DNA from 2 places in the Acidovorax sp. GW821-FHT10A04 genome. Region 1 is predicted to be linked to the other one. Evidence: riboswitches for the same ligand, from Rfam matches in the RefSeq annotation. Region 1 holds a riboswitch; the other holds the start of a gene.
The links. A riboswitch is a leader RNA that binds a small molecule or an ion and turns the genes downstream of it on or off. The one in region 1 is predicted to bind cyclic di-GMP.
Positions count from the first base shown of each region.

Region 1 (8,445 bases):
TGCGCCGGGTGAGCGACCTGATCGGGGAGATCACGGCCTCGTCGACCGAGCAGCGCGACGGCATTGCCCAGGTGAACCAAGCGGTGACGCACCTCGATCAGATGACGCAGCAGAACGCGGCGCTGGTGGAAGAGTCCACGGCGGCAGCCGCATCCATGCGCGACCAGGCGCAGAAGCTGGCCGAGGTGGTGTCCATGTTCAACGTAGGAGCCATGCCGGCACGGGCGCCGGTGGCAGCACCGCCACGGCCTGCACCGGCTGCCAGCCGGCCGGTGGCCGCGCCATCCCGCAAGGGCGTTGCCGGCAAACCCGCAGCACCTGCCACCGCACGGCTCACTGCGTCGGCGCCCAAGCCGGCAGCGGCCCACAAGCCTGCTGCAGCCGGGCCAGCCCCCGCACCGGCTCCACGGGCCACGGCCAAGGGCGGAGACGACGATTGGGAAAGCTTCTGAGGTCGCCCCCAGGGTTCCAGGCGCAGCGGCCTGGGGTGCATTGCCTTGACTGCCATTGGGCTGGTGGCGGCACCACGCCCGCCTGAATGTCTCTGGAGTGCTTCCTCCAAATTGGGGTTTTTCCCGGTGGGCTGAGGCATTTGCCGGCGCCCGGCTGTCGTAGGCTATGGGCTGTTGGATGTAATTGAATGTTTCTGCGGCCAGGTGCCGCAGTCCATCGGGCATCCGGGCCAGATCCACAAGGGAAAGAGATCCATGCAATTCGACAATATCCGCGTCTCGCGCAAGCTCTGGGGTGCATTCCTGGGGCTGATGATCGCGATGCTGCTGCTCTCGAGCTTCGCCCAGAACCGCGGCAACAACGCCATGTCGTCGGCGATGGACGACATCATCGAGATCGAGGGGCGCATCTCCTCCGCCGTGCGCTGGCGCGGCGCCACCGAGACGGCCGTCAACATGGTGATGGGCGGCGCCGTGACCACCGATGCCGTGCTGGCCGAGCAGTACGGCGCCAAGGTCAAGGAGATCATCGGCGCCATCAACAAGGTGCAGGAGAAGATCGTCGCCTCGGCCACCGCACCTGAGGAAAAGGCGGCGCTCGACAAGGTGCTGGACGCGCGCAAGGCGGTGCTGGCCGCCACCGCCAAGACCTGGGAGCTCAAGGGCGCGGGCGATGCCGTGGCCACCCAGCAGTTTGCGGACAGGGAGTTTGCACCCCTGGTCACGGTCTACCTCAAGGCCCAGGACGATTTTGTGGCGGTACTGGAAAAGCGCCGCGATGCGATCCGCGCCGACGCCACGGGCCGCCGCATCCAGAACGCCATTTCGGGGATCATCCTGTCCATGGTGCTGCTGGGGGTTGGCATCTTCCTGGCCTGGCGCCTGGTGCATTCCATCAGCGACCCGCTCGACCAGGCGGTCAAGACCATCGACGCCATCGCCGCGGGCGACCTCACGCGCGAGCTGCACGCCACGCGCAAGGACGAGTTCGGCCACATGCTGCGCTCGCTCTCGGCCATGTCGGCGCGCCTGCGCGGCGTGGTGACCGAAGTGCGCCACGGCGTGGACTCGGTGTCCTCGGCCTCGGTGGAAATCGCCAACGGCAACCACGACCTGTCGGCACGCACCGAGCAGACGGCCTCCAACCTCGAAGAAACCGCGGCCAGCATGGAACAGCTGACGGCCACGGTATCGCAATCGGCGGACACGGCGCGCCAGGCGAATCAACTGGCCGGTACCGCCGCCCAGGCCGCGGCCCGCGGCGGCGAAGTCGTGGGCCAGGTGGTCAGCAGCATGCAGCAGATCACCGACAGCTCGCGCAAGATCGCCGACATCATCGGCACCATCGACGGCATCGCCTTCCAGACCAACATCCTGGCGCTGAACGCTGCGGTGGAAGCGGCGCGTGCCGGCGAACAGGGCCGGGGCTTCGCCGTGGTGGCCAGCGAAGTGCGCAGCCTGGCACAGCGCAGCGCCGAGGCGGCCAAGGAGATCAAGACCCTGATCGGTGCCAGCGTGGAGAACGTCGAATCGGGCTCGGCCCAGGTGGCGCAGGCAGGCCAGAGCATGGAAGAGATCGTCTCCAGCGTGCGCCGGGTGAGCGACCTGATCGGGGAGATCACGGCCTCGTCGACCGAGCAGCGCGACGGCATTGCCCAGGTCAACCAGGCGGTGACGCACCTCGATCAGATGACGCAGCAGAACGCGGCGCTGGTGGAGGAATCGACGGCGGCAGCGGCATCCATGCGCGACCAGGCACAGAAGCTGGCCGAGGTGGTGTCGATGTTCAACGTGGGGGCCATGCCGGCACGGGCGCCGGTGGCTGCGCCGCCACGGCCTGCACCGGGGGCCCGCAAGCCCGTGGCCGCGCCGACCCGTACCGCCGTGGCCGGCAAACCGGCAGCGCCAGCGACGGCACGGCTCACGGCGTCCAAGCCGGCAGCCGCGGCCCCCAAACCCGCTCCCGCCGCAGCGGCCCCGCATGCAACCGCCAAGGGTGGGGACGACGACTGGGAGAGCTTCTGACCCTGCGCCCGGAGCGCCAATACCCACGAAAGGGCAGCCCAGGCTGCCCTTTCTTCATGCAAGATCGGCCCCATTGCCATCGAAGAAAGGTCTGCCATGCCCCTGGTCAACATCCGCCTTGCCAACCGCGACATCCCCACCACCTCGGCCCAGAAGGCCGCGCTGATCGCCGGCGTCACCCGGCTCATGGTGGAGGTGCTCGACAAGAAGCCCGAGACCGTGACCGTCATCATCGACGAGGTCGATCCCGACAACTGGGGCGTGGGCGGCGAGCAGGTGACCGTGGTGCGCCAGCGCAGCAAGGGGCCGACCCAGGCCTGAGGAGGAGGGGAGGTAGCCCCTTCGCCTATACCCGACCAACTTCCTGACATATTTACTTACAGGTAGGATCGGCCGCACAAAGGCACACCCGTACGAAAGTCGGGGTCGCAAAGCTTCCGGTCTGAGACCTCGTGCGCGAGGGGGTATGGCAGCGGGGCCGCTGATTTCCGGATGACTTGCGTCCTCGGGTGACTTGCCGCCAGGCAGGGCGCCCCTTCAGGGCGCGCCGCTGATCGCGCGCCCGCGTCTGCTCCCCGTGTGTCGACTGCCTTTGTGGCGCCCCTCCCGGGATGGACGGGGTTGGGCGCCCCTGTTCCAGTCCACACGATGAATCTCGGGGAAAAGCAATGAAGTTGAACGATATTCGGGTGGCCACGAAGATGTGGGGCACGATCCTGGGCCTGTTGGTGCTGATGCTGGGGGTGTTTGTCTTCACCCAGTACCGCTCCAGCCTGGCCATGGAAGCGGCGCTGGCCGACGTGCAGCGCTACGAATCCAACATCACCGCGGCGGTGCGCTGGCAGGGCCTGACCGAGACCAATACCGAGCGTTCGCTGGCCAGCATGGCGAGCTCCGACGAGGTGATCGAGAAATTCTTCGCCAGCCGCCAGGATGCGGGCTCGGCCCTCATCAGCGAGGTCCAGACGGGCGTGCGTGCCACGGCGGTGTCGGAGTCCGACAAGGCCGCACTGGCCAAGGTGGGCGAAGCCCGCGGCACCCTGCTCGACACCCTCAAGAAGCTCCCCGCTGTCAAGGCATCGGCCGAGCCGGGGGCGCGCAAGGAGTTTGCGCTCAAGGAATTCCTGCCGACCTCGGTGGCCTACGTCGATGCGCTCAAGGGCTTCGTCAAGGTGCAGGAGGCACAGCGCGACGCGGCCAAGATCGAGGCCCGGCATGCGCAGCGCAACGCCACGCTGCTCGGCCTGTCCAGCGCCGCCGTGGTGTTCGTGATCGGCATCGTGTTGGCCTCCCTGCTGGTGCGCTCGATCACGCGCCCGCTGGACCGCGCAGTGACCGTGGCCGGCGCGATTGCAGGCGGGGACCTGACCCAGCAGGTCCACTCCACGCGCAAGGACGAGTTCGGCCAGCTGCTGCAGGCCCTGTCACTGATGGTGGACAAGCTGCATGGCGTGGTGACGGAGGTGCGCCGCGGCGTGGATTCGGTGTCCACCGCCTCCAGCGAGATCGCCAACGGCAACCACGACCTGAGCAGCCGCACCGAGCAGACGGCCAGCAACCTGGAGGAGACGGCCGCCAGCATGGAACAGCTGACCGCCACGGTGTCCCAGTCCTCGGAAACGGCGCAGCAGGCCAACCAGCTGGCCGTGGGTGCGGCCCAGGCGGCCACCCATGGCGGCGAGGTGGTGGCCCAGGTGGTGGTCAGCATGCAGCAGATCAGCGATTCGTCCAGGAGGATCGCGGACATCATCGGCGTGATCGACGGCATCGCCTTCCAGACCAACATTTTGGCGCTGAACGCGGCGGTCGAGGCGGCCCGGGCGGGCGAGCAGGGCCGTGGCTTTGCGGTGGTGGCCGGCGAGGTGCGCAACCTCGCCCAGCGCAGCGCCCAGGCGGCCAAGGAGATCAAGACCCTGATCGGCGCCTCGGTGGAAACCGTGGAAAAGGGCTCGGCCCAGGTGAGCCAGGCGGGCCAGGCCATGGGCGAGATCGTGGGCGGCGTGCGCCGCATGACCGACCTGATCGCGGAGATCGCCGCCTCGGCCAGCGAGCAGCGCGATGGCATCGGGCAGGTGAATCAGGCGGTGACCAACCTGGACCAGATGACGCAGCAGAACGCCGCGCTGGTGGAGGAATCGGCCGCGGCAGCGGCGGCGCTGCGCGACCAGGCCCAGCACCTGGCCGAAGTGGTGTCGGTGTTCAACGTTGGCGCGGCGGCCGTGGGCTACGCCAGCACGCCTGCCGCAGCCCCGGCGCGCAAGTCCCCCGCAACTGCGCCGCAGCCCCCGAAGGCGGTGCCGGCCAAGGCGGCACTGCCGACCCGAAAGGGCGTTGCGCCGCGGCTCGCGGAAAAGGCCGCCAGCACCCAGGACGATGACCAGTGGGCGAGCTTCTGATGAACGCATTGAACCCGACCGCCGGCGTGCCGCTGGCCGCTGCAGGCCAGTACCTGAGCTTTCGCCTCGGCGAAGAAAACTACGGCATCGACATCATGAAGGTGCAGGAGATCCGCTCCTACGAGCTGCCCACGCGCATGCCCAGCGCCGCAGGCTTCCTGCTGGGCGTGGTGAACCTGCGCGGCGTGGTGGTTCCCATCCTCGATCTGCGCGTGCGCCTGCACTGCGCGGACAGCGCGTTCACGCCCTCCACCGTGGTGATCGTGATCGACCTGGGAACCCGCGTCGTGGGCGTGGTGGTGGATGCCGTGAGCGACGTGGTCACGCTGGAGCCCGGCATGGTGCACGCGGCCCCGGGGCTGTCGGGCGCGCTGGATGCGGGCTGCATCAATGGTCTGGCACAGGTTGGCGAGCGCATGCTGATCCTGCTCGACATCGATGCCCTGCTCGGCGATACGCCGCCGGTGCCGGCCGGCGAAGGGCTGGTATCCGCTGCCTGAGCGCTGCGCCGCTGGCGGGCGCGGGGCCGTCAGAGCTCCGCGCCCTCCACCAGGAACTGCACCTTGCGCTCGCCGCGCCACTCGTTGACATCGAGGCGAAAGGCCAGCAGGACGCGGGCAGGCAGCTGCTCGGTGTGGCCGAACCAGATCGCGTCGACCGGGTTGCCCTGGTGCATGAGCTTGATGGACAGGTGGTTCTTGGCCTCGCCCACCAGCCGCTGGCTCACCACCTGCACCTCTTCGCTGAAGGTCGGCGGCGCAAAGCCCTGGCCCCAGACCTCCTGGTGCAGCGTGTCCACGACGTCGGCGCGGCAGTACTCGGGGGCCAGCGGGCCATCGGTCTCGATGCGGCGCGTGAGCGTCGAGGCGTCGAGCCATTCCTGCGCCACCTGGGCCAGGGCCTGCTCGAAGGTGTCGAAAGCCTCCTCGGCCACGGTACAGCCGGCCGCCATGGCATGGCCGCCGAACTTGAGCAGCACGCCCGGGTGGCGCTTGGCCACCAGGTCGAGCGCGTCGCGCAGGTGAAAGCCGGGGATGGAGCGGCCCGAGCCCTTGAGTTCATGCTCCTTGCCCGGCGCGCTGCTGGCAGCGAAGACGAAGGTCGGGCGGTGCAGCTTGTCCTTGATGCGCGAGGCGACGATGCCCACCACGCCTTCGTGGAAGTCGGGGTCGAAGACGCTGATCGCGGGCGGCGGGTCTTCGCTCTCGTCGAACAGGTTCTCGGCCATCAGCATGGCCTGCTCGCGCATGCCGCCCTCGATCTCGCGGCGCTCGCGGTTGATGGTGTCCAGTTGGCCGGCCAGGTGGTTCGCGCGGCCCGCGTCGTCGGTGAGCAGGCATTCGATGCCCAGCGTCATGTCGGCCAGGCGGCCGGCGGCGTTGATGCGCGGGCCTAGCGCAAAGCCGAAGTCGAAGGTGGTGGCCACGGGCGCCTTGCGGCCGGCCGCCGTGAACAGCGCCGCCACGCCGGCCGGCATGGCCCCCGCGCGGATGCGTCGCAGGCCCTGGGCCACCAGGCGGCGGTTGTTGGCGTCCAGGCGCACCACGTCGGCCACGGTACCCAGTGCGACGAGCGTGAGCAGCGGATCGAGCTTGGGCTGGCTGGCGGTGTCGAACACGCCCCGCTTGCGCAGCTCCGAGCGCAGTTCCATGAGCACGTAGAACATCACGCCCACGCCGGCCAGGGACTTGCTCTCGAAGCTGCAGCCGGGCTGGTTGGGGTTGACCATGGCGTCGGCCGCGGGCAGCTCGGGTCCGGGCAGGTGGTGGTCGGTGACCAACACCAGGAGGCCCAGGGCCTTGGCCTCGGCCACGCCCTCGACGCTGGCGATGCCGTTGTCCACGGTGATCAGCATGTCGGCGCCGCGCTCCTTCACGCGGCGCGCGATCGGCGGGGTCAGTCCGTAGCCATCGGTCACGCGGTCGGGCACCAGGTAGTCCACATGCTTTGCGCCCAGCAGGCGCAGGCCGCGCACGGCCACGGCGCAGGCGGTGGCACCATCGCAGTCGTAGTCGGCCACCACGCACAGGCGCAGGTCCCGGGCCATCGCGTCCGCCAGCAGCTTGGCGGCCTGCTGGATACCCATGAGCCCGGCGGGCGGCAGCAGGCGGGCCAGTCCGTCGTCGAGTTCTTCCTTGTCACGCACGCCGCGCGCGGCATACAGGCGCGCGAGCAGCGGGTGCACGCCGGCCTGCTCCAGTGCCCAGGCGGCGCGCGGGGGGATGTCTCTGGCCGTGATTTTCATAATTGGGGTGCCACCTGGGCAAAACGGGTGGGCTGGAAATAGGCCTGGATGCGCTGCACCAGGCCGCGCGGGGCACTGTGGAAGGCCAGGGCGGCACGCTCGCCGCACAGCGTGAGGCGCACGGCGCGGCCCTGCTCGGCCTGGCGCAGCAGTTCGGCCACGGGGCCAGCGTCCAGCGCCGTCCAGGCGGCAGCCCAGGCACGCCAGTCCTCGCGCAGCGCAGCGTCGCGCAAGGCCAGCGGCATCGAGGGCGCCGGCCCGGTGGCCGTGGCGGGCAGGGCGCCTGCGCCATGCACCCAGAAGGAGTTGACCGTGGGCAGGCCGCGCTCGGCCCGCGCGTCGTTGAAGGCATGGGTATAGAGCAGCATCTGCATCTCGCTGTGCAGGCGGTGCAGGGTGCGGGCCCGGGCGGCATCGGGCATCCATGCACGCACGTCGCGCAGCAGCACGCGGTCGAGCGAGGCCGTGGCCAGGTCGGCGAACAAGGGGCCTTGGGCGAGCCAGCGCGTGGGCTGGTCGTAGTGCAGGTGGATGCCGTCCTCGGCGAACCAGGGCGAGACGATGGCCAGCAGGGCGCGCGAGGACGCTTCATCGAGGCCCAGGGCCTCGGGGTCGCGCAGGGTCACGTGGTCGGTGGTCACCTGCCACTGGCAGGGGGCCACGAAGGCCCAGGCCTGGCCGTCCGCGGGCTGGCCCTGCTGCTGGCGGTACCAGGCGGCCCAGGGCGTGCGCCCGTCGTCCGGGGGCAGGCCCAGGGCCTGGGCCAGGGCGCGCTCATGGGGTGCAGAGAAGCTGGTTTCCTCGGCGCTGCTGGAGCCAGCGGGATCGGCTGCGAGCCGCGCCAGCAGGCGATCGAGGTGCGGCAAAGGCAGGCTGGCCAGCGTTTGCCGGCACCCCTCGGAGGCGCTGGCAGCGTAGGGGATGAGCAAATGGGGGGTGTCCGACATCCCTCTATTGTCCGGGATGCCACAATCGCCTGCGCCGAGTCCGGTCCTCCTTCCGGGCCCAGCCCCTTTTTTCATCATGCAACTTCCCTACGAACTGGCCCTGGGCCTGCGCTACACCCGCTCGGGCCGGGCCACGCGGCGCAACGGCTTCATTTCCTTCATCTCCGGTGCGTCCATGCTCGGCATCGCCCTGGGCGTGGCGGCGTTGATCGTGGTGCTCAGCGTCATGAACGGCTTCCAGAAGGAAGTGCGCGAGCGCATGCTGGGCGTGGTGGCCCACATCGAGGTCTTCGCCCCCCAGGGCGCGGCCATGCCGGATGCAGCCCGCACCATCGCCGAGGTGCGCCAGAACCCGGCCGTCACCGGCGCCGCCCCCTATG
Region 1 covers NZ_JBWKNZ010000009.1:100,208-108,652, forward strand. The annotation lists gene AC07PF_RS19475 (methyl-accepting chemotaxis protein) at 1-452, shown strand, start outside; gene AC07PF_RS19480 (methyl-accepting chemotaxis protein) at 708-2,477, shown strand; gene AC07PF_RS19485 (tautomerase family protein) at 2,574-2,798, shown strand; cyclic di-GMP riboswitch class I at 2,870-2,963, shown strand; gene AC07PF_RS19490 (methyl-accepting chemotaxis protein) at 3,146-4,873, shown strand; gene AC07PF_RS19495 (chemotaxis protein CheW) at 4,873-5,373, shown strand; gene recJ (single-stranded-DNA-specific exonuclease RecJ) at 5,403-7,118, opposite strand; gene AC07PF_RS19505 (phosphoglycerate mutase) at 7,115-8,065, opposite strand; gene AC07PF_RS19510 (lipoprotein-releasing ABC transporter permease subunit) at 8,142-8,445, shown strand, end outside.

Region 2 (8,445 bases), on a different contig from region 1:
ACATCGGCCGGCCCGCCGTGCGCCAGCGTGCGCTGACCGACAAGGAAATCGCCTACCTGCGCTATTCGGCCGAGCACTATGTGCGCGTGAAGAACAACTACCTGGCCGGCACGCCAGACGTGGCGGTGGAGCCGCCGGCCCAGCCGATGTAAGGCCGACGCGCCCACCGGGTAAGGGCCTGGCGGGATAATCGGGCACTTCCACGATTCCCCACAAGGCGGCACTGCATCGCCCTGGCCGCCCCCACCATGTCCGCCCCACCGCTCCGCGTCCTGTCCGTCATCCCGCCGATGACGCAGCTGAACACGCCCTACCCGTCGACCGCCTACCTCACGGGCTTCCTGCGCTCGCGCGGCATCACGGCGGTGCAGGAGGACCTGGCACTGGCCCTGGTGCTGCAGCTGCTCTCGCCCGAGGGCTTGCGCGCCGTGGCGGCCAAGGTGGATGCGCTGCCCGCCAAGAAGCACAGCCCTGCCGTGCAGGCCTTCGCGGCGCAGCGCGACCGCTACCTGGCCACCATCGCGCCCACCATCGCCTTTTTGCAGGGGCGCGACACCACGCTGGCGCACCGCATCGTGGGCCGCAACTTCCTGCCCGAGGGGCCGCGCTTTGCCACGCTCGACGTCTACGTGGACGACGAGGGCGGCGACCCGCTGGGCTGGGCCTTCGGCGCACTGGGCCTGCACGACCGGGCCAAGCACCTGGCCACGCTGTACCTCAACGACCTGGCCGACGTGCTGCGCGACGCGGTGGACAAGCGCTTCGAGTTCGTGCGCTACGCCGAGTCGCTGGCCGGCAGCCAACCCACCTTCGACCCGCTGGCCGCGGCGCTGGCCGAGCCCCTGAACCTGGTGGACGAGACCTTGCGCACGCTGGCCCTGGCCGCGGTGGAGCGCCATGCGCCCACGGTGGTGCTGCTGTCCGTGCCCTTCCCCGGGGCGGTGTACGCGGCCTTTCGCATCGCGCAGGCGATCAAGGCGGCGCACCCGCACATCGTCACCGTGCTGGGCGGCGGCTTCGTGAACACCGAGCTGCGCGACCTGACCGAGCCGCGCGTGTTCGACCACTTCGACTACGTGGCGCTGGACGCGGGCGAGCGCCCGCTGCTGGCGCTGCTGGAGCATGTGCAGGGCCAGCGCGGGCGCCAGCGCCTGGTGCGCACCTTCGTGCGCGATGCGGACACGCAGGCCGTGCGCTACGTCAACATGCAGGAGGCGGACATCGCCTTCGCCGAGGTGGGCACGCCCACCTGGGACGGGCTGCCGCTGGACAAGTATTTGTCGCTCCTGGACATGCTCAACCCCATGCACCGGCTGTGGAGCGACGGGCGCTGGAACAAGCTCACCGTGGCCCACGGCTGTTACTGGAAGAAGTGCAGCTTCTGCGACGTGAGCCTGGATTACATCAGCCGCTACGAGGGTGCCTCGGCTGCGGTGCTGGCCGACCGCATCGAGGCCATCGTGCGCGAGACGGGGCAGACGGGTTTCCACTTCGTGGACGAGGCCGCGCCGCCCAAGGCGCTCAAGACCCTGGCCACCGAGCTGATCGCGCGCAACACGGGCATCTCGTGGTGGGGCAACATCCGCTTCGAGAAGACCTTCACGCCCGAGCTGGCCGAACTGCTGGCCGACAGCGGCTGCATCGCCGTCTCGGGCGGGCTCGAAGTCGCCTCGGACCGGCTGCTCGACCTGATGAAGAAGGGCGTTTCGGTGGACCAGGTGGCGCGCGTGACGCGGGCCTTCACCGACGCGGGCATCCTGGTGCATGCCTACCTGATGTACGGCTTTCCGACGCAGACCGTGCAGGACACGGTGGACGCGCTCGAGTACGTGCGCCAGCTGTTCGCCAACGGCTGCATCCAGAGTGGGTTTTTCCACCGCTTTGCCTGCACCGTGCACTCGCCCGTGGGCAAGGCGCCCGAGGAATACGGCGTGACGCTGGAGCCCCTGCCGCCCGTGAGCTTCGCCAAGAACGACATCGGCTTCCACGACCCCACGGGCGTGGACCACGACGCGCTGGGCGGGGCGCTCAAGAAGGCCATCTACAACTACATGCACGGCATCGGCCTCGAGGAGGACGTGCGCAGCTGGTTCCCCTTCAAGGTGCCCAAGACGACCGTGCAGCGCAACCGCATCGAGCGGGCGCTGCAGCAACGCGGCTGACCTCGGGAGGTCAGGCCGCAGCCACGAACGCGAGGATGTCGTCGAAGTCCTTGCGGTCCTTGGGCGTCTGGTACTTGTAGGCGGCGAACGACTGCTCAAGCATGCCGGTCAGCCGGTCGCGGTTTTCCCGCAGCTCCGCCTTCCACGCCGGGTCGCGCACCAGCAGCTTGAAGATGGCGAGCTTGCCGTCCAGGTTCCCGTGCATGGCGTCGAACGAGGTGGCCGTGAACTCCAGCAGATTGGCCAGCTTGGGCAGGCCGCGGGTGCCGGCACCCTTGTCCAGCAGCGACTGCACGATCTTGGCCTGGTGATAATAGATGGCGATCTCGATGGGGTAGCTGGTTTCCGAAGATCCCTTCTCGCGCAGGTCAGGATCGGCGCCATGCTTCAGCAGCAGGTCCACGATCTTGGGCGCGGAGAACCGGCAGGCCTCGTAGAGGTTGGGAGACCCCTTGTGCGGCAGGTTGGGGTCGGCGCCATGCTCCAGCATCAGTTGCACGACCTTCACGCGCTTGTCGGTGATGGCCTTGTTCAGGCAGGAGTAGCCTGAGGAGAACTTGCTGTTGGGGTCCGCCCCCTTTTCCAGCAGGGCCTGCACGGTGGCCTGGTTCTTGGAGAACCCGATGGCGCGGATGAAGGCATAGGTCGGGTCGTTCTGCTCGCGCTCGGCGGCCTCGATGGCCCTGCCCACGCGGCCCAGCTGGGCGGTCGGGACCAGGGTCTTCATCAACGCCACCACGTCGGCGGGCGGCTTCTTCCTGCCGTCGATGAAACCGTATTCGAGCTTGCGCGCCACCTCGTCATCGACCAGTTCCGCATGCAGGGCATGGCAGACCTTGGACAGGGGAACGATGAAGTCCCCGACATCGGTCGAGCCCGCGGTAAAGACCGCGTCGATCACCCGGCCCGAGCGCCCATAGTGGTCGAAGCCCAGGTGGTCCGTGGGGTGGATGGCGATCTTGCGGGCCGCGAAGAAGGCCTTGATGGCCGCTTCGAGCGGGGCGCCATCGGGGGTGCTGAAAACGGCATGCAAGGCATCGGCATCGGCCTCGTTCTTGCAGACCAGCGTGAATCGTGTCGTGCTTTCCATGTTCCCTCAAGGCATTGGTTTTTGCGGGCATCATATTTCGATGCAAGCACCTCGCCCGCCCTTCGCTGCCGCCATCTTCGACATGGACGGCCTGCTCATCGATTCCGAGCGCGCCACCCTGCGCGCCTGGACCGATGCGGCCCTGGCCCTGGGCGTAGTGCTGCGCGAGAGCGACTACCTGCAGGTGGTGGGCAAGGCGGCGCAGGACTCGCACGCCATCCTGCAGGCGCACCTGGGCGGGGTGGCGCCGTTCGAGCAGGCCCTGGCGGGGGTGCGGGCCGCGCTGGAGGAAGGGGAGGGCAGGGAGCTGCTGTTCCCGCTCAAGCCCGGCGCGGCCGCGCTGCTCGCGCGATTGCAGGCCGCGGGCATTCCGTGTGCGGTGGCCTCGTCCTCGCGCACCGACGAGATCGCGCAGCGCCTGGCGCGCGTGGGCGTGCTGCCGCACTTCAAGGCCGTGGCCGGGGGCAACGAGGTGCTGCGCGGCAAGCCCGACCCGGCGCTGTACGCGTTGGCCGCCGCGCGGCTGGGGGTGGACCCGGCGCTGTGCCTGGCCTTCGAGGACAGCCACAACGGTGCCTGCGCGGCCCTGGCCGCGGGCATGGGCCTGGTGGTGGTGCCCGACCTGCTGCAGCCTGCACCCGAGGTGGCGCAGGCCTGCGTGGCGGTGCTTGGCTCGCTGCAAGAGGCCTTGCCCGAGCTGCCGCGCTGGTTCACGCGCGGCGCCTGACGGTACTCAGATGGCGGTCTGCGACTCGGCCTCGAGCACCTTGCGGCGGGCCATGGCCAGGTTGGCGCGGCTGCGGTCGAGCACGTAGTAGATGAACAGGCCGTCGTGCTTTTCCACCGGGCGGATGATGTGGTACTGGTGGGTCAGCGTGATCAGGATGTCCTCGATGCTCCCCTGCATGCCCAGCGACTTCATGGTCTTCATCTTGGCGCGCACGACCTCGGTGTTGCCCGCGGCAGCCAGCTCCAGGTCCATGCCGCTGCCCACGGACTCGAGCAGCATGCCGCTGTTGTAGTCCACCAGCGCGGCGCACATCGCGCCCTCGGTCTGCATCAGCTGGTTCAGGAGTTCTTTGGGGGTCAATGCCATGGCGGGGTCTCCGGTGGTGGTGGAACAAGGGAACGGGAACGGCAATGGAAGGGGGTCAGCCCGGCTGCGGCACCGTGGCGCAGGCAGCAATCACCTGGTCGGCGGTGTTGCGGCAGCTCCAGAGCAGCTTTCCCAGCAGCGATGATTCGTTGGTGACCACGGTGAGCACCAGGTCGCCGGAAGGCACGGACAGGTTCATCGAGACGATGTGGCCGCTGCCCGATTCGAGGATCAGCCGCTCGGGCGCGCTGTGGCCGGCCTCGCGCGTCATGGCGCCGGCCAGCGCGCTGAGCGAGCCGGACATGGCCGACAGCTTGTCGGCATCCTGGCTGTCCGAGAGCGTGGAGGCCACGGTGAAGCCATCGGCGCTGGCCAGCGTGGCGCTCAGGATGCCCGGGGTGCCGCGCTGCAGTTCACCGAGCAGCCCGGCCAGCTGCGCGATGGTGACCAGGCGCAAGGACGTGGCGACAGGCGCCAGGCCAGGGGTACCGCCGATGTTGCTGCTGCTACTCATGTTCGATCTCCGCCATGCTCACCAGAACCGACAGCAGGAGGCGCACGTCGGCATCGCGCCGCACGTCCACCTCCAGCACCGGAGGGTTGTACCCCAGGGCGCCCAGTTGCTCGCAGTAGTCGGCGATGCCGGGCGAGGGGTGGGTGTCGAGCCGGCCCACGCCAACCACCGTGCGCCGGGCCGGCACATGCGGCGCAAAGGCCTTGAGGTAGCGCGCCACCTCGCCCACGGGGTCGCGCTGGGAGTTGTCGGCCAGCACGATCAGGCCGAAGGCGCCCGCGCCCAGGATGTCCCACATGAAGCGAAAGCGCTCCTGGCCGGGCGTGCCGAAGAGCTTGAGCTTCCACTGGCCGCCATCCATCTGGCACTCGCCGTAGTCCAGGCCCACGGTGGTCATGGTCTTGCCGGGCATGGGCAGCTCCGCCCAGCCGGTGATGGGCACGTCCGTGGACAGGGCCTGGCCATCGCTGATGGCCTGGATCGCGGTGGTCTTGCCGGCGCCCATGGGGCCGGTGAAAACGATCTTGAGATCGCGGGAGCCGCCTGCAAACACCGCAGGCGCGGAGGAGGGCGTCACCATAGCTTGAGCCGTTCTCGAAGATTGCCGAGCCAGCCTGCGGGGGCGGCGGCAGGAACAGGGGTCTTGGCCGCCGGCGCAGGGGCCGCCACGGCGGTAGCGGCAGCCGCAGGCGCGATCTCCTCCACCGCCAGGCCCAGGGCCAGGCTGGCTTCGAGGAACCAGCGCACCGTCGCTTCGGGCACGCCGCTCTTGGCGCACAGCTGCTCGTAGCTCAGGGCCCGGCTGGTGAGCAGCGCCGCCAGGCGCGGGTGGCCTGCAGACGACAGGCCGATGGCATCGGGCCAGCGTAGCAGCCGGTAGTGGCCCGTGCGCACCGGTGCGCTGGCACCCTTCTGCGCCAGTCGCATCGCCAGGCTCCACAGCAGCTGCCGCAGGCTGTGCGAGGGCACGGAGCGGATGAGCTCTTCCTCGACCGGGCTCACGCGATGCGGCTCGCCCAGTGTGTAGGCGCCCGAGAGCAGCACCTCCATGGGCATGGAGGTGTGCACCAATTGCTGCACGAAGTCGAACACGACCTGCTGGCCCGCGCTCATGGGCACCACGGCGCGGCGGCGCTCGGCCGTGCGGGTGTGCTCACCGAGCAGTTCGAACAGGGCGCGCTGGCCCTTGACCGGATCGAACTGCGACACGCCGTATACCCGCTGGGTGGCCGACTGCAGCACGGCGATGACGTTGCTCATGCGCAGCGGCGTGGCCACGGTGAGGTCAGCGGTCTGCTCCAGCGCCGCGCTGGTGTCGGCGGGGTCGAGCACGCGCACCGTGATGCAGGGCGCATGGAAACGGTAGGGCCAGTGGCCCGGAACGAAGACCACATTGCACTCGGCCAGCTGCTCGCTGAAGCGCGCGCGGATGTTCACGCCGCCGTCGAGCAGGCGCACCAGGGCGCGCAGCACCAGTTGGTCCTTCTGCGCAATGTCCTGGGTACCGATGACCAGCCCGTCGCCCATATCCGTCAAGCCCCCTGTGCAGCAGGATGGCGCCCGTGAAGGCGGCCATGGATGGCCCGGCCCGCGCTCGAAGCAGGAAGATCAGGAGCAGAAACGGCGAGTGCGGGACCTGGGCGGTGTTGCATCGCTGGGGCGGCCTCTCGGTTGGGTGTGATGACCACTGAGACGGCGGTTTCCCTGAGCAACCCTGGATTTCAACGTGGCAGTCCCGCTGTCGTGGGTGCCGAGACATGCTCTCGGTACCGGTAGACCGGTGACTTTGCGGGCCCGGCTTTCGCACGGGGGTGCCGTTTCAGTGCTTTTCAGTATAGGGGAATGGGTTGCGCTGGCAACCATTGAATGGCGCACAGCAACGCCCGCACCCGACGCGCATTCCCAGGGTGTTGTTCTGGCGCATACACCGGCAGGGCGGCCTGCGCGGCGCGGGCCAGGCTACTTCTGCTTCTGGTAGGCCTTGTCGGCCGGGGGACCTCGGTCCGTGTCCTGCAGGCCGCGCTGCACGTCGCGGTAGGCCTGCTGTACCTGGGCGTCGGGCTTGCCATGGGTCATGTCGACCGACTGGTCGCGCTCGTGCGGCAGCTTGGGGTTTTCTTCCTGGGCGGCGTTGGCCGCATCGGCGTCGCCGCGGGTGGGGGTGGCGGCGGTCTGGCGCCTGGTGGTGTCCACCGAGGCTTCGGTCGTGCGGGGATCGGCGGTCGTGGGCATGGGGTGTTCCTTGGGCGTCACAGGGGCGCAGGTGGGTTGTTGACCATCGTAGGAGCACCGGGCGCGGGGCGGTGTAGGCCCATTCCCCATCTGCACGACAGGATGCCGAGGCTGCAAAACACTGTATGCCCAACCATATGCCACACTCTCGTCCTTATGTCTTCAACAGAGTGGGCCCAGGCGGCCCTGCAGTCGTTCGATGCGGTGGTGCAGGCCACGCCGGGGTTTCGCAGCCGCGGCGGGCAGCGGCGCATGGCCGAGCAGGTGGCGCAGACCTTCAGCCATGCCACGCTGGGCAAGGTGGACGAAGAGGCGGGCGAGGCCGCGCCCACCCGCTCTATCGCCGTAATCCAGGCCGGCACGGGCGTGGGCAAATCGCTGGCCTACTGCGCACCCGCGATCGCCATGGCGCTGTCGCGCGGCACGCGGGTGCTCATCTCCACCGCCACGGTGGCGCTGCAGGAGCAGCTGGTGAACAAGGACCTGCCGGCCCTGGCCCAATTGCTGCCCCAGCCCTTCAAGTTCGCGCTGGCCAAGGGGCGCGGGCGCTATGTGTGCAAGCTCAAGCTCGACCGTCTGGCCGGCACCGGCGAGGCCGAGGACGAGCCCGAAGACGACCTGTTTGCCGAGGAAGAGGCCGCCGCCCGCGCCAAGCGTCCGCGCCAGGAGACCGAGGCGCGCATCCAGTTCTACTCGGCCATGTCGCAGACCCTGGCCAAGGGCGCCTGGGACGGTGACCGTGACAGCCTGGACACGCCGCCCGAGCCCGAGGTGTGGAGCGCCGTGGCGGCCGAGGGCGCCTCCTGCACCGGCAAGCACTGCCCGGCCTTCAGCCAGTGCACCTACTACGACAAGCGCAAGGAGCTGGTCGGCGCCCAGGTGATCGTGGCCAACCACGACCTGCTGCTGTCCTCCCTGGGCGCGCGCGTGCTGCCCGAGCTGGACAACTGCCTGCTGGTGCTGGACGAGGCGCACCACCTGCCCGCCACCGCGCTGGACCAGTTCGCCTGCAGCATGGACCTGAGCCGCGTGACCTGGATCGAGCGCCTGGCCAGCCGCGGCCTGCGCATCGGCGCGCTGCTGGAGGTCGAGGAGATCGCCGACATCCCCAAGCACTCGGGCCAACTGCGCCAGACGCTGCAGGACCTGGCGCGCATCGTGATGGACGTCTACGGCCCGGCCCTCAAGAGCCAGAAGGACGCCTGGGGCCCGGCGCGCGTGCGCGTGCCGCGCGGCGTGCTGCCTGAGCAGCTGCTCGCCCCGCTCGGGCTGCTGGCCGCGAGCGCCGACGGTTTTCTCGAAGCGCTGCGCGCCATCTCCAAGGCGCTACGCGCCGAGATGCGCGACAAGC
Region 2 covers NZ_JBWKNZ010000002.1:439,696-448,140, forward strand. The annotation lists gene AC07PF_RS06395 (gamma carbonic anhydrase family protein) at 1-152, shown strand, start outside; gene AC07PF_RS06400 (B12-binding domain-containing radical SAM protein) at 249-2,162, shown strand; gene AC07PF_RS06405 (ankyrin repeat domain-containing protein) at 2,173-3,252, opposite strand; gene AC07PF_RS06410 (HAD family hydrolase) at 3,293-3,979, shown strand; gene AC07PF_RS06415 (hypothetical protein) at 3,986-4,348, opposite strand; gene AC07PF_RS06420 (roadblock/LC7 domain-containing protein) at 4,404-4,862, opposite strand; gene AC07PF_RS06425 (GTP-binding protein) at 4,855-5,442, opposite strand; gene AC07PF_RS06430 (hypothetical protein) at 5,436-6,398, opposite strand; cyclic di-GMP riboswitch class I at 6,588-6,688, opposite strand; gene AC07PF_RS06435 (hypothetical protein) at 6,822-7,094, opposite strand; gene dinG (ATP-dependent DNA helicase DinG) at 7,251-8,445, shown strand, end outside.
Region 2: it holds a riboswitch for cyclic di-GMP, as region 1 does, so the genes downstream of both, AC07PF_RS06430 (hypothetical protein) here and AC07PF_RS19490 (methyl-accepting chemotaxis protein) in region 1, are expected to answer to the same signal.